Regions from separate parts of the Gordonia sp. Z-3 genome, predicted to be linked through region 2. Evidence: predicted binding sites of a transcription regulator. Region 2 holds the regulator's gene; each other region holds the start of a gene.

Region 1 (4,187 bases), on a different contig from region 2:
ATGCACGATGGGTGTCGGTGGCCGAACTCGGCGAGCTACCGCTGACCGCCGGACTGATCGAGCACCTCGAACGACATGGTTTGATGCGCACAGCCGCAACGGAGAGGACGACATGACCGACCTGCTACCCCTGAATCCCGACGAGCTGCTCACCACCACCCGGTCGGTGCGCAAACGTCTCGACCTTGCGCGGCCGGTACCGTTGGAGGTCGTCAAGGAAGCACTCGAGGTGGCGCTGCAGGCGCCGACCGGTAGCAACAGTCAGACGTGGCACTGGATCGTGCTCACCGATCCCGAGATCAAGCAGAAGGTCGCCGATCTGTACGCGAAGTCGTTCGCCGCGTACTCGGCCAATCAGCCGCGCCGTGACGACACCGCCCGTCGGGTGGCGTCGAGCGCCCAGTATCTCGCCGACACCATGGCGCAGGTGCCGGTGCTGGTGATCGGCGCCATCTACAGCGGGGGAGAGCTGCCCGAAGGGAACCAGGCCGGTCTGTGGGGTTCGCTCCTCCCGGGTGCCTGGAGCCTGCAGTTGGCGCTGCGGGCGCGCGGATTGGGTTCGGCATGGACCACGCTGCACCTCGTGTACGAGAAGGAGGTGGCCGAGATCCTGGGCATCCCGGACAACGTGCATCAGGGGGTGCTGCTCCCGGTGGCCTACTACACCGGCACCGACTTCAAACCGGCCGGCCGCAAGCCCCTCGAGGACATCCTGCACGTCAACGGGTGGTGATGGGAGCCGTCATGATGGTTGCGGCCCGGTAGAGTCCGAATTCACCATGACCACGTCACCGTCGCCCGAGCAGCCTCCGCGCACGCGCCGAGGCCAGGCGAAGGCGGCGCGCCGCGCCGAGCTCCTCGAGGCCGCGGCCCGCCTGATGGCCGAGCGGGGTTTCGCGGGCGTCACGCTGGAGGACATCGGCCGTGCCGTCGGGGTGAGTGGTCCCGCCATGTACCGGCACTTCTCGTCCAAGACCGATCTGCTCGATCAGATGCTGGTGGACATCAGCCAGCGGCTGCACGAGGGTGGTGCCGAGGTGGTTGCCGGCGACGCCGAACCCGGCGAGACGTTGCGTGACCTGATCGGGTTCCACATCGATGTGCTGGTCACCAAACCGGATCTGATCACCGTGCAGGACCGAGATCTCACATCGATGACCGACTCCGCGAACCACCAGGTGCGGTCACTGCAACGTCGCTACGTCGAACAGTGGGTGGACGTGCTGCTCGCGCTCGCCGGCGAACGTGGCGTGGATCTGACCCGGGCGGAGGCGCGGGTACGAGTCCACGCGACGTTCGGGCTGCTGAACTCATCGCCGCGGTTGCCGGCATTCGGGGCCGACGATCTGCGATCGGTGCTGACGACGATGGCATGGTCGGCGTTGTTGGCGTAGCGGTCGTCTCGTGGTGTGCGTGGGCCAGGTCGGGCTTACTGTTCGGCGAACGGCCGGGACCCTGCAACCGTCGCAATATGAGACGACAGCGCGAATCCCGCGCGGCTTCCGGATCCGAGCGCAATCGTGGGACTGCGTGCACTATTGCGCGCCTCGACCACGACGGAGGACCCCGACATGAAGGCGCTCGTGTATCACGGCCCTGGGCAGAAAGCCTGGGAAGACGTTCCGGACCCGACGGTGATCGACCCGACCGACGCCGTTGTACGCATGGAGACCACCACGATCTGTGGTACCGATCTGCACATTCTCAAAGGCGATGTCCCCGCGGTCACCGCTGGACGTGTCCTGGGCCATGAGGGCGTCGGCGTGGTCACCGAGGTCGGTCCTGACTGCAGCAAGGTCAAGGTCGGAGATCGGGTGATCATCTCGTGCGTCACCAAATGTGGGACCTGTGAGTACTGCCGTTCCGGGATGACCTCGCACTGTCAGACGGTCGGCGGGATCGGCTGGATCTTCGGCCATCTGATCGACGGAACGCAAGCCGAGTACGTCCGAGTCCCCTTTGCCGACAACGGACTCATCCCGCTTCCGGATGGCGTCTCCGCAGAACAGGGGACGATGCTCAGCGACATCCTGCCGACCGGATTCGAGATCGGTGTTCTCTACGGCGCGGTCAAGAAGGGTGATGTGGTCGCCGTGGTCGGTGTCGGACCGGTGGGTCTGGCTGCGGTAATGACGGCATCGGCCCAAGGTGCGGCCAAAGTCATCGCGGTGGACGGCAACAAGTTTCGGCTGGAACAGTCCAGGGACTTCGGAGCCACCGACACCATCGACGTCAATGCGGGAGACGACGTCGTCGCCAAGCTCAAGGAACTCAGTCGCGATGGACTCGGCGTCGACGTGTCGATCGAGGCTGTCGGGATACCGGCCACCTTCACTCTGGCGCTCGACAGCGTCCGGCCGGGCGGTCACGTGGCCAACGTCGGCGTGCACGGTGAGAGCGTCGAGTTCCCCATCGAACGTGATTGGATCAACAACCTCACCATCACTACAGGTCTGGTGAACGCCACCACCGCCCCCGAATTGCTCGAGCGGATCCAACAGGGCGAGATCCAACCAGAGAAGTTCATCACCCATCGATTCACATTCGATGAGATAGATGCTGCCTACGAGACCTTTTCGAACGCGGCCGACGAACACGCGTTGAAGGTGATCATCTCGCGGGCGTGAATCGCAATCTCGATGCGCCAATTCGCCCGAGTGGTTGCGCGATCCTTCGACAAGGGTTACTCTCGAACATACGTTCGGAGCGGTCAGTTTGGGGGGTGAGTATGGCCGAGCCTCGTGCGTCTGATGGGGTCGATGCTGCGCGCCCTGATGCTGCGCCGGCTGGTTCGGGGTCGGCTGATTCGGCTGTGTCGTTGTCGGAGGTGCCGGGTCTGCTGGCCGAGCTGGATGCGGTGGTGGATCGGTTGGCTGCTGCTGATCTGTCGAAGTGCACCGATGCCGAGTTGGTGGCGGTGGCCACCGCGCAGGAACGCACGATCAATCAGATGGTGTTCCAAGGCAATCGGCAGATCGTGGAGATCTCGGATCGGGATGTGCCCCGGTCGATGGGGTATCGCAGTCTGCCCAACTTCATGAACGCGGTGTTGCGGGTGTCGCACCCTGCTCGTCGCCGAGGACAGATGACCGCGACCGGCCAGTTCCGTCACCTCGACGGGCAGCCGGCCGAGCCGAAGTATCCCACCCTGGCCCAGGCATTCGCCGACGGCCGGGTCGGGCCGGCCCACCTCGAGACGACCGTGGAGTTCCTCGACGCGCTGCCCCACCAGGTGCCCCACGACAAGAAGGTGGCTGCCGAGGCCACCCTGGCCGGGTTGGCGTGTGAGCACACGCCCGCCGAGATCGGTGAACTCGGGCAGCGGCTACTCGACAACCTCGACCCCGACGGCGAGTTGTCCGACGGCAGTGACCGTAAACGACGTCGTAACGTGTGGGTCAACCGGCAAGACGCCCAGCAGATGTCGAAACTAACCGGTCACCTCGACCCGGAAACCCGCGCCCTGATCGAAACGCTGTGGGCGGTATGGGCCACACCCGGCCTCAACAATCCCGACGACCCCGACTCGCCGACCGGCGGGGTCGACGATGCCGACCCCAAAGCGTTGGAAGCTGCGGCCGGGCGTGATTTGCGGTCCCCGGCGCAACGCAAACACGATGCGTTGGCGGCCCTGTTGCGGGCGGTGTTCGACGACGGACTGCTCGGAAAATCGCATCGTGGTCTGCCGGTGCAGTTGATCATCAAAGCCGACCTCAACGACCTGATCCGTGAATCCGGAGTCGGGATCACCGCCACCGGGTCGAGTCTGCCGATGGCCGATGTCATCCGGCTAGCCGCCGACGCGCAACAGTATTTGGCGGTGTTCGCCGACAACAGTGCGATACCGCTGTATTTCGGGCAGGCCAAACGACTCGCCACCCGCGCGCAACGGTTGGTGTCTTTCGCCCGCCCCGACGGGCACGTGTGCTCAGCACCCGACTGTGATCAGCCCGCCGCCCACGTGGAGATGCATCACGCCGTGCGTGACTTCGCCGACGGCGGCAACACCGACATCGTCGACCTCGCCCCCGCCTGTGGCCCGCACAACCGGATGGTCGGCAAAAACCCGGGCCAGTTCACCACCGGGGTCTACACCGACGGCCCCGACGCCGGCCGCGTGTGGTGGCGCCGTAACAGCGAACCCGACGCACCACCCAACCCGCAACAACACAACCGACGCCCCGACA
Region 2 (4,187 bases):
CCTCGAAACTCATCACGACAGGGACGGCAGCGCCGGCGGCAGCGGTCGCCGCGACCGACCAGTTCGCGGCGATGTTCACCAAACTCGGCGGCCTCATGGCCGAGCGCGTCACGGATCTCAACGATGTCCGGGACCGCGTGGTCGCCGAACTACTGGGAGTCCCCGAACCCGGGGTTCCGGAACCCGCCGAACCGTCTGTGCTGTTGGCCGACGATCTTGCTCCGGCCGACACGGCGGGACTGGACCCGACAAAGGTCACCGCGCTGGTCACACGGCTGGGCGGCCCGACCAGTCACACCGCGATCATCGCGCGACAACTCGGGATTCCGTGTGTGGTGGCGGTATCCGGCCTCGGTGAGGTGGCCGCCGGGACGACGGTGCTGGTCGACGGTACCGCGGGCACCCTGGAGGTCGAGCCGGATCCCGACGACGCCGCCGCGCGCGTGGCCGAGAGCCGGCGGATGGCGGAATTGGTGGCGGCCTGGGCCGGACCGGGAGTGACCGCCGACGGGCGACCGATCGCGGTCCTCGCCAATGTCGCCGATGGCACGTCGGCCCGGTCGGCGACCTCCCACCCGGTAGAGGGTGTCGGCCTGTTCCGCACGGAGTTGGCGTTTCTCGACCGCGCGGACGAGCCCTCGGTGGAGGAGCAGACGCGGCTCTATCGCGAGGTGCTCGACGCCTTCGAGGGGCGCAAGGTGGTGATCCGGACCCTCGATGCGGGCTCCGACAAGCCGCTGAAGTTCGTCACGCAGATCGAGGAGACCAATCCGGCTCTCGGCGTGCGTGGCAACCGGATCGTCGATGCTCATCCGGGCATCCGGGCGGCCCAGCTCGACGCGATCGCGGCAGCCGCCGACGGAGGTCAACCGACGCCGTGGGTGATGGCGCCGATGATCGCCTCGGCGACCGAGGCCGCGGAGTTCGCCGGGGAGGTACGCCGACGCGGACTGATCGCCGGTGTGATGATCGAGGTGCCGGCGGCAGCGATTCTCGCCGAATCGATCCTGGCGGAGGTCGACTTCGTGTCGATCGGAACCAACGACCTGACCCAGTACACGATGGCCGCCGACCGGATGTCGGCGGAGCTCGCCGCTCTCACCGATCCCTGGCAGCCCGCGGTGCTCACCCTTATCGCCGGCGTGGCGCGTGCCGGTCAGGCCGCCGACAAACCCGTTGGGGTCTGCGGCGAGGCGGCAGCCGATCCGTTGCTCGCGTGTGTGCTGGTCGGACTCGGGGTCACGTCCCTGTCGACTGCGCCCGCGGCCTCGGCCGCGGTCGGCGCCAGGCTCGCGGAGGTGACCGTCGAGCAATGTCGTGCGGCCGCCGAGGCTGCCCTGGCGACGGCGGAACCCGCCGCGGCTCGTGCTGCTGCGACTGCGGTGCTGGCCGGCGCAGTGGTCGGCTGAGCGGCCGGCCCGCTCGGTTTCAGACCCGGCGCATCACGGTGACGACCTTGCCGAGAATGGCGGCGTCATCGCCCGAGATCGGGTCGAACAGATCGTTGTGCGGCATCAGCCAGACGTGGCCGTCCTTGCGCTTGAAGGTCTTGACCGTGGCCTCGCCGTCGATCATCGCTGCCACGATGTCGCCGTTGTCGGCGACACTCTGCTGGCGTACGACCACCCAGTCGCCGTCGCAGATCGCCGCGTCGATCATCGACTCGCCGACCACGCGGAGCAGGAACAGTGAGCCCTCACCTACGAGTTCGCGGGGTAGCGGGAACACGTCCTCGACGGCTTCCTCGGCGAGAATGGGTCCACCCGCGGCGATCCGGCCGAGGACCGGTACGAACGTCGGGGTGGGCAGCTGCGCGCCATCGCCGGATGCGGCCGTACCGCCCGGTGGGATGTGCTGGTCGCCGTCTTGGATGTTGACCGCGCGTGGGCGGTTGTGGTCGCGCTTGAGTAGACCTTTGCGTTCCAGGGTCCGCAGCTGGTGGGCCACCGACGACGTCGAGGTGAGGCCGACGGCATCGCCGATCTCCCGGATGCTCGGCGGATAACCGCGCTCGCGGACCGAGGCGCGGATGTACTCGAGCACGCCTCGCTGACGAGGGGTCAGGCTAGCCTCGACGACTTCCGGATCGGCGACCGCGCTATCCGATGCCTCCGGATCGGCTCCGGTCGGCGCCTGCGCCTCGGGTTTCGGCTTGCTGCTGATCCCGCGGGACGCGCCGCGCCGCCCGCCGGCTTTGTCGCTCATCGGTCGAGTCCTTCCTGTCGCCGAAACCGGCAGCGGCCGATTACGGGTTGCCGGTCTGGATCGAAAAACTGCTGGTCTGTTCGGGGAAACTGCTCGGCTGGTTCGGAACTGCTGTTCAGGGCCCATCCACGCACGTCACCATGTCGCCGACAGTAGCCGAACATTTCGACATGTTCAAACATGTGTTCGACGTGTGTCGAGACATTGTCGGACCCACGTGCTACAAATCGAACATGCGTTCTCTCGAACACATGAGCGACGTGCGTTCGAGAGGCGCCCGAGGTTCGATCCGACTCGTTCCCAGGAGGACACGATGAGCACAGCGACCCTTCATCGGCAGACGCAGTACGCACCGGCTGCGCCCCCGATGCACCCGGCATCCGGGCGCCCTGCAGACGTCCCGACGCGCGACAGAGTCCCGGCCGGGCATGTCTCCCGACCGCGGCGGCGGGGGCGATATGACTCCACCGGGCCCACGAGGCGTCGACCGGGCGGGTCCGGTGCCCCGGCGGCACGGGTGTCGGGGACGAGCTGTGCGTCGCCGGGAGTCGACCGTAGGTTCGTGCGTCGACGCGCGACGGCCGCAGCCGTGGTGCTCGGTGGGGCGCTCGCGGTGCTGGTGTGGGCGGTCGCCATCGTCGGCTCCAACTATGCCGCGTCGGTGAAACCGAGCCCTACCGGGACCGAGGTGGTCCACGTGCGGCAGGGTGATTCGTTGAGCTCCATCGCCGATCGCATCGCGCCGGATGTGCCACGCCAGGCCGTCATCGAGCAGATCGTCGAACGCAACAAACTCGCCGGCTCCGGCCTGCGGGTGGGGCAGGCTTTGATCGCACCCGCATACAGCTGAGGGCCTGACGGTATCCTCGATGGCACAGGGTCCGGCCGGGAACCGGCACGGCGTGACGGGTGACCGGTGCGCCGGTGTGTCCAGAGACGTGCGTGAGGACGACATGCGCTGCCCGTTTTGCAAGAACGAAGACACCAAGGTCATCGACTCGCGTGTCGCCGACGAGGGGCAGGCGATCCGACGGCGCCGTTCGTGTGCGGAGTGCCGTCGCCGATTCTCCACCGTCGAGAGTGCCGTGCTGTCGGTCGCCAAACGCAACGGGGTCACCGAGCCGTTCAGTCGGGAGAAGGTGATGCGCGGGGTTCGTCGGGCCTGCCAGGGCCGAGACGTCGCCGAGGACGCGCTCGCCAAGTTGGCCCAGCAGGTCGAGGATGCGGTCCGCGCATCGGGATCGGCCGAGATTCCCAGCAATGAGGTGGGGTTGGCGATCCTCGGTCCGCTGCGTGATCTCGACGAGGTGGCCTATCTGCGCTTCGCCTCGGTCTACCGGTCATTCGACTCGCTGGAGGACTTTCAGCGAGAGATCGACGACCTGCAGGGCAATCTCACCCACCGCTCCGAGGCCGATTCCGGGGTGGTTGATGAGCGGGTCAGCGTCACCGACGGTCTCAACTGAACTGATCGAGGGCGCGGATCGCCCGCTTCTCCGAGATCGGCCGTGCGGTGCCCAACCGCTGCGCGAACAGTCCGACCCGCAGTTCCTCGACAAGCCAGTGCGCGTGTTCGTCGAACGCATCCCGGCGCGCCGCAGCGAGGTGCGTTGCACGCTGATTCCAATGCGTCACAACACGATCGATGGATGCCAGGGCGGTACTGTCGCGGCCGGCAGCTGCGGGCAACTCCGTGAGGCGAACGGTTGCGGCTTCGAGGTAGCGCGGCACATGGACAAGGCGGTCGTGCGGGGTCGCGACGACGAATCCGTCGAAGACCAGATTGTCCAACTGCTCGGCGACGTCATCGGCGGCCACCGAGCCGCTGAGCCGGTCCATCTGCGCGCGCAGCGGGGCCACGCGGCGGAGCACGTCAACGCTCAGGGTGAAGTAATCGGGAGCCTGTTGCGCCACCCGGGGGCGCAGATCGTCGCGGAGTCGCCGGAATTCGGTCGCCGATCGCACGGCACGAAGGTTCCGGT
Region 3 (4,187 bases), on a different contig from region 2:
TCGTCCAACTTGGGCGTGTAGGTGCCGACAAATCGCACGGACATGTCGCCACCTCCTGCCCCACCGGGTTCGACGTCCGGTCCGCCTCACCCAGTGATGCCACAGTACCCCACTTTCCACCACTTTCCACCCCAAACACCCCACACTTGCCCCACACGATCGTAAAAGACCAGTTCAAACCCGTGATGTTTGGTGGCAGGAAGTTCGAGCGCTCGGCGTGTATAGGTCGACAACGTCGTTACTGCTGATACTCACGACATCTCAAGATGCTGGTGAAGCGACTTTCGACGGCCGGTGGGGGAAGGTGGGGAATCGGGTGGGGGAAGGTGGGGAGTCGGGTAGGGAATGGTGGCGACGACGACGGAATCCGACGGAGGACTCCATGGGGCCGCGCGGGACGACACGGGTCGCCGGTCGGTTCCGGTCACGCGGGTCGGTTCCGGTCACCACCGACGCCGACGCCGACGCCGGCAACAAGGGCCGAGCACGACGAAGGCCGCACACCGTTACGGTGTGCGGCCTCTGCGCAAGTGTGACCGATCAGTCGGTCTCAGGAGTGGTCTACTCCTGTTCGAAACGACGGTTGAAGCGGTCCTCCATGCGCTCGGAGAACTTCCGCTTGGCCCCGCCGGCCTTCGGCTGCTTGGCGGCGGACCCACCCGCCGACTGATTGCCCGTGGAGCCGCGGCCGTCACCACCCCACAGCGCCATCAGGCCCGCGCCGAACATCACGAGGAAGCCGATCAGGCTGATGATGGGGAACCCACCGACACGGACCTCGACGACGAGACCGCCGACGAGGAGTACCAGGCCGATGACGAAGATCGCCACCGCCTGCAGACGACGCCGACCACTGGACCTTCCGAGACGACGACGCTTGACGTTCGACGCGAACTTCGGGTCTTCGGCATACAGAGCGCTTTCGATCTGTTCGAGCATGCGCTGCTCGTGCTCCGAAAGAGGCACCGACCCTCCTTTATCCCAACTCCACCGACCCCGATCACAGACCTTGAAGGTCCGCGGTCGTCATCGACGCACCAAGAGCCGCTTGTACGGCTTCAATCCTCATGATACGAGCAGAATCATCCGCCGACCACCATTACCCGTGGTTGCGTCGAATCCCACGCCTCAGGCCGTCCGATCCGGACTGGTCTCCCGCTCGGACAACTTGCCCTGTTCGTGCGCGATGAGCAAGTCCTCGACATCATCGAGGAGCGCGAGCACCTGCCGACGAGTGAGCCGGAGGGTCGTCTCACCGACCGTACGGACGAGTCCGGACTCGATGTCGAGGCGGATGCCCGAATGGTGGGCGAAGTACTCGGCGTGGTCCGCGAGCTCGGGCACCACGATGGGCAGGCGGTTCCAGGCGCTGCGCGAATGCCGACGCCGAGTGGGCCGAATCGACGGCTCGTGGATCTCGAGCACGGCCCCCGCGGCTCGCAACGCGGTCAAGTAGTACTGACGAAAACGCTCTGCGGAGTCCTCGACCCCGTCGGCGTTGTCGAAAAGGATCAGCGCGCGATCGAACAGGTCGCGGCTGCGTCGGACCACGATCGGGTCGATGTCCGGCGTCGCATGGCGCGATGTCGGCGAATTCGGCATCTTCACCTCCCCTACTGATCACCGGTGATCGTGCTCGTCGAGACGATCACGGCACTGCCCGCTCTCGCTGTCACCCGCACGTTTCTCGTGCCGGTGCCGTGTTCAACTGCTTTGTACAACGCCGGTCCGACAGCAAACGCTTCCCTCGTTCGCACATCGGACCGGCGCCGCAGCGTCGTCGGGGCCGGAGAACAGCTTGCGGAGGCTGGTTCATCGAACACCCGTTCGACATATTCAATATAGCTAGCGGGTGTGACAGCTTCAAGCGGTCGACGACCCGGATACCGAGAGTTCGACGAGAGGACAGATCTTCGTTGACGATCCGCCTCGTTGAGCTGACCGGGCAGGACGCCCACGCCTGGCTCGAGCCCGCATTGACCATCTACGTGACCGCGATGAACTATCCGCGCGGCACCGAGGCCCACCGTGCCGGGCTGTGGCGCGAGCACATCGGTCGCCCCGGGTGGCGTGCGGTGGGGGCGGTGGCGACCGTGCCGTCGGCCCAGCTCGACTCCCCGCTGATGGCCACGCGGCGGCTGGCACGGCCGGTGGCGGTCGCCGACAACGAGATCCTGGTCGGCATCGCCTACGGCTATCGCGGCGCTCGCGACCAATGGTGGAACCAGCAGTTGCGGATCGGGCTGCGGCAGTCCGGGCGCAGCGACACCGCCATCGACGCGATCACCGAGGACTACTTCGAGCTCACCGAGTTGCACGTCCACCCCAGCGTCCAGGGGCAGGGGCTGGGTCAATGGCTGCTGGATCGCCTGTTGGCCGGCCGTTCCGAGAGCAAGGTCCTGCTGTCGACACCGGAGATCCCCGCCGAGGACAACCGGGCGTGGGCGCTCTACCGTCGCCTCGGCTTCACCGATGTGTTGCGGCACTTCACCTTCACCGGCGACCCGCGGCCGTTCGCATTCCTCGGTCGCGCGCTGCCCCTGCACCCCGACAACCCGACCGACCACCGCCGATCGGCATGGCCACGATGACAGGGCGCGTTGTCGGGGTGCAGGGGCTGCGCGCGGCGCCACGCACCCATCCGGTACGCGACGCCGTGGTCATCGGAGCGGGCCACAACGGGCTGATCGCGGCCGCGTATCTGGCCCAGGCGGGCCGTTCGGTCCTCGTTCTCGAACGCGACACGGTCGCCGGTGGAGCGGTGTCGACCGTCGAACGCTTTCCGGGCTACCGCGTCGACCGGGGGTCGTCGGCGCACCTGATGATCCGTCACTCCCCGATCCTCGACGAGCTGGACCTGGCCACCCACGGACTGCGCTACGTGGACTGCGACCCGTGGGCCTTCGCCCCCGGCACCGCCACCACGGCGCCGATCATCTTCCACCGGGACCTCGAGGCCACCTGTGCGTCGATCGCGGCCGCTGTGGGCGTCGCGGACGCCGAGGCCTACCGACAGTTCGTGTCCGTGTGGCGCCCCCGCGCCCGCGCGGTCATGCGGTCGTTCTATGCGCCCGCCGCTCCCGGCCGATTCGCGACGGCGTTCACCGGCCTCACCGGTACCGCCGAGACCGCGCGTTCGGGCCCGATCGCGAGCAGGACCGGCGCCATGCTGTCGCTCACCCAGGAACTGATGGCTTCCGGTGATGCGCTGTTGGACCGGTGGTTCGTCGCCGAACCGCTCAAGGCCGCCCTCGCCTGGTTCGGCGCCCAGTCCGGACCACCGATGAACGCGCCCGGGACGGCCCCGATGATCGGTTTCGCCGCTCTCCAACACGATGTTCCCCCCGGCCGGGCGCTGGGTGGCAGCGGCGCGCTCACCGAGGCCCTGTTGCGTCGGATCGCCGACGACGGCGGCGAGGTGGCCACCGACTCGCCTGCGGTCGCGATATCCCGCTGCGGCGACCACTGGCGGGTCGGCACCGCCGATCGGGGTCACTGCGCCACGACCGTCATCTCCGCCTGCCACGTGCTCACCACATTGGATCTGTTGGCCGCGGGTGGATACGACCCGACGATCATCAACCGCTGGCGTTCGCAGATCGCGGTCGGCGACGGCATCGGGATGGCCGTCCGATTCGGCACCGACGCCCTGCCCGTCTACCCCGACCTGCCCTCGGACCTACCGACGCACGGGGTGCATTCCGCCCTGGGCCTGCTCGTGACCGATCGCGCACAATTGCGGCGCGCCCATACGGCCGCGAGCGTCGGCGAACTCCCCGATCGGCCCGCCGTGGTCGCGATGGGCTATTCGGCCATCGACCCGACGCTGGCGCCACCCGGCGAACACCTGCTCAACGTGTGGGCCCAATGGCATCCCCGTCGCCTCGCCGACGGCACCGACTGGCGATCTGCCGCCCCGGCCGCCGCAGCCGCGGTGACCGCCGAACTCGATCGATATGCCCCGGGTTTCAGCGATCACATCCGCCACACCCACATCCAGACACCGGAGGATCTCGAATCCGAACTCGGCCTGGTCGGGGGCAACATCATGCACGTGGAGATGAGTATCGACCAGATGTTCTTCTGGCGACCGCATCCCGATCTGTCGACGCACCGGGTGCCCGGCGCCGACGGCATCCTGCTCGCCGGCGCCTCGACCCATCCCGGGGGCGGTGTGACCGGGGCAA

The links. The regulator LexA, encoded in region 2, represses DNA repair genes until DNA is damaged. The targets are predictions, from matches to a motif close to CGAACANNTGTTCG.
Region 1: the regulator LexA is predicted to act here: its motif matches at 2,691-2,704, upstream of VX037_RS02645 (DUF222 domain-containing protein).
Region 3: the regulator LexA is predicted to act here: its motif matches at 1,817-1,830, upstream of VX037_RS11050 (SAV_6107 family HEPN domain-containing protein).

The regions. Positions count from the first base shown of each region.
Region 1 is NZ_JAZARS010000002.1:149,220-153,406, reverse strand. Features, by position in the region: gene VX037_RS02665 (NUDIX hydrolase) at 1-116, shown strand, start outside; gene VX037_RS02660 (nitroreductase family protein) at 113-733, shown strand; gene VX037_RS02655 (TetR/AcrR family transcriptional regulator) at 780-1,394, shown strand; gene VX037_RS02650 (alcohol dehydrogenase catalytic domain-containing protein) at 1,572-2,627, shown strand; gene VX037_RS02645 (DUF222 domain-containing protein) at 2,729-4,187, shown strand, end outside.
Region 2 is NZ_JAZARS010000003.1:92,758-96,944, forward strand. Features, by position in the region: gene ptsP (phosphoenolpyruvate--protein phosphotransferase) at 1-1,409, shown strand, start outside; gene lexA (transcriptional repressor LexA) at 1,429-2,205, opposite strand; gene VX037_RS04095 (LysM peptidoglycan-binding domain-containing protein) at 2,768-3,055, shown strand; gene nrdR (transcriptional regulator NrdR) at 3,159-3,671, shown strand; gene hrpA (ATP-dependent RNA helicase HrpA) at 3,664-4,187, opposite strand, start outside.
Region 3 is NZ_JAZARS010000008.1:55,448-59,634, reverse strand. Features, by position in the region: gene mraZ (division/cell wall cluster transcriptional repressor MraZ) at 1-44, opposite strand, end outside; gene VX037_RS11055 (DUF3040 domain-containing protein) at 562-966, opposite strand; gene VX037_RS11050 (SAV_6107 family HEPN domain-containing protein) at 1,129-1,602, opposite strand; gene VX037_RS11045 (GNAT family N-acetyltransferase) at 1,917-2,591, shown strand; gene VX037_RS11040 (phytoene desaturase family protein) at 2,588-4,187, shown strand, end outside.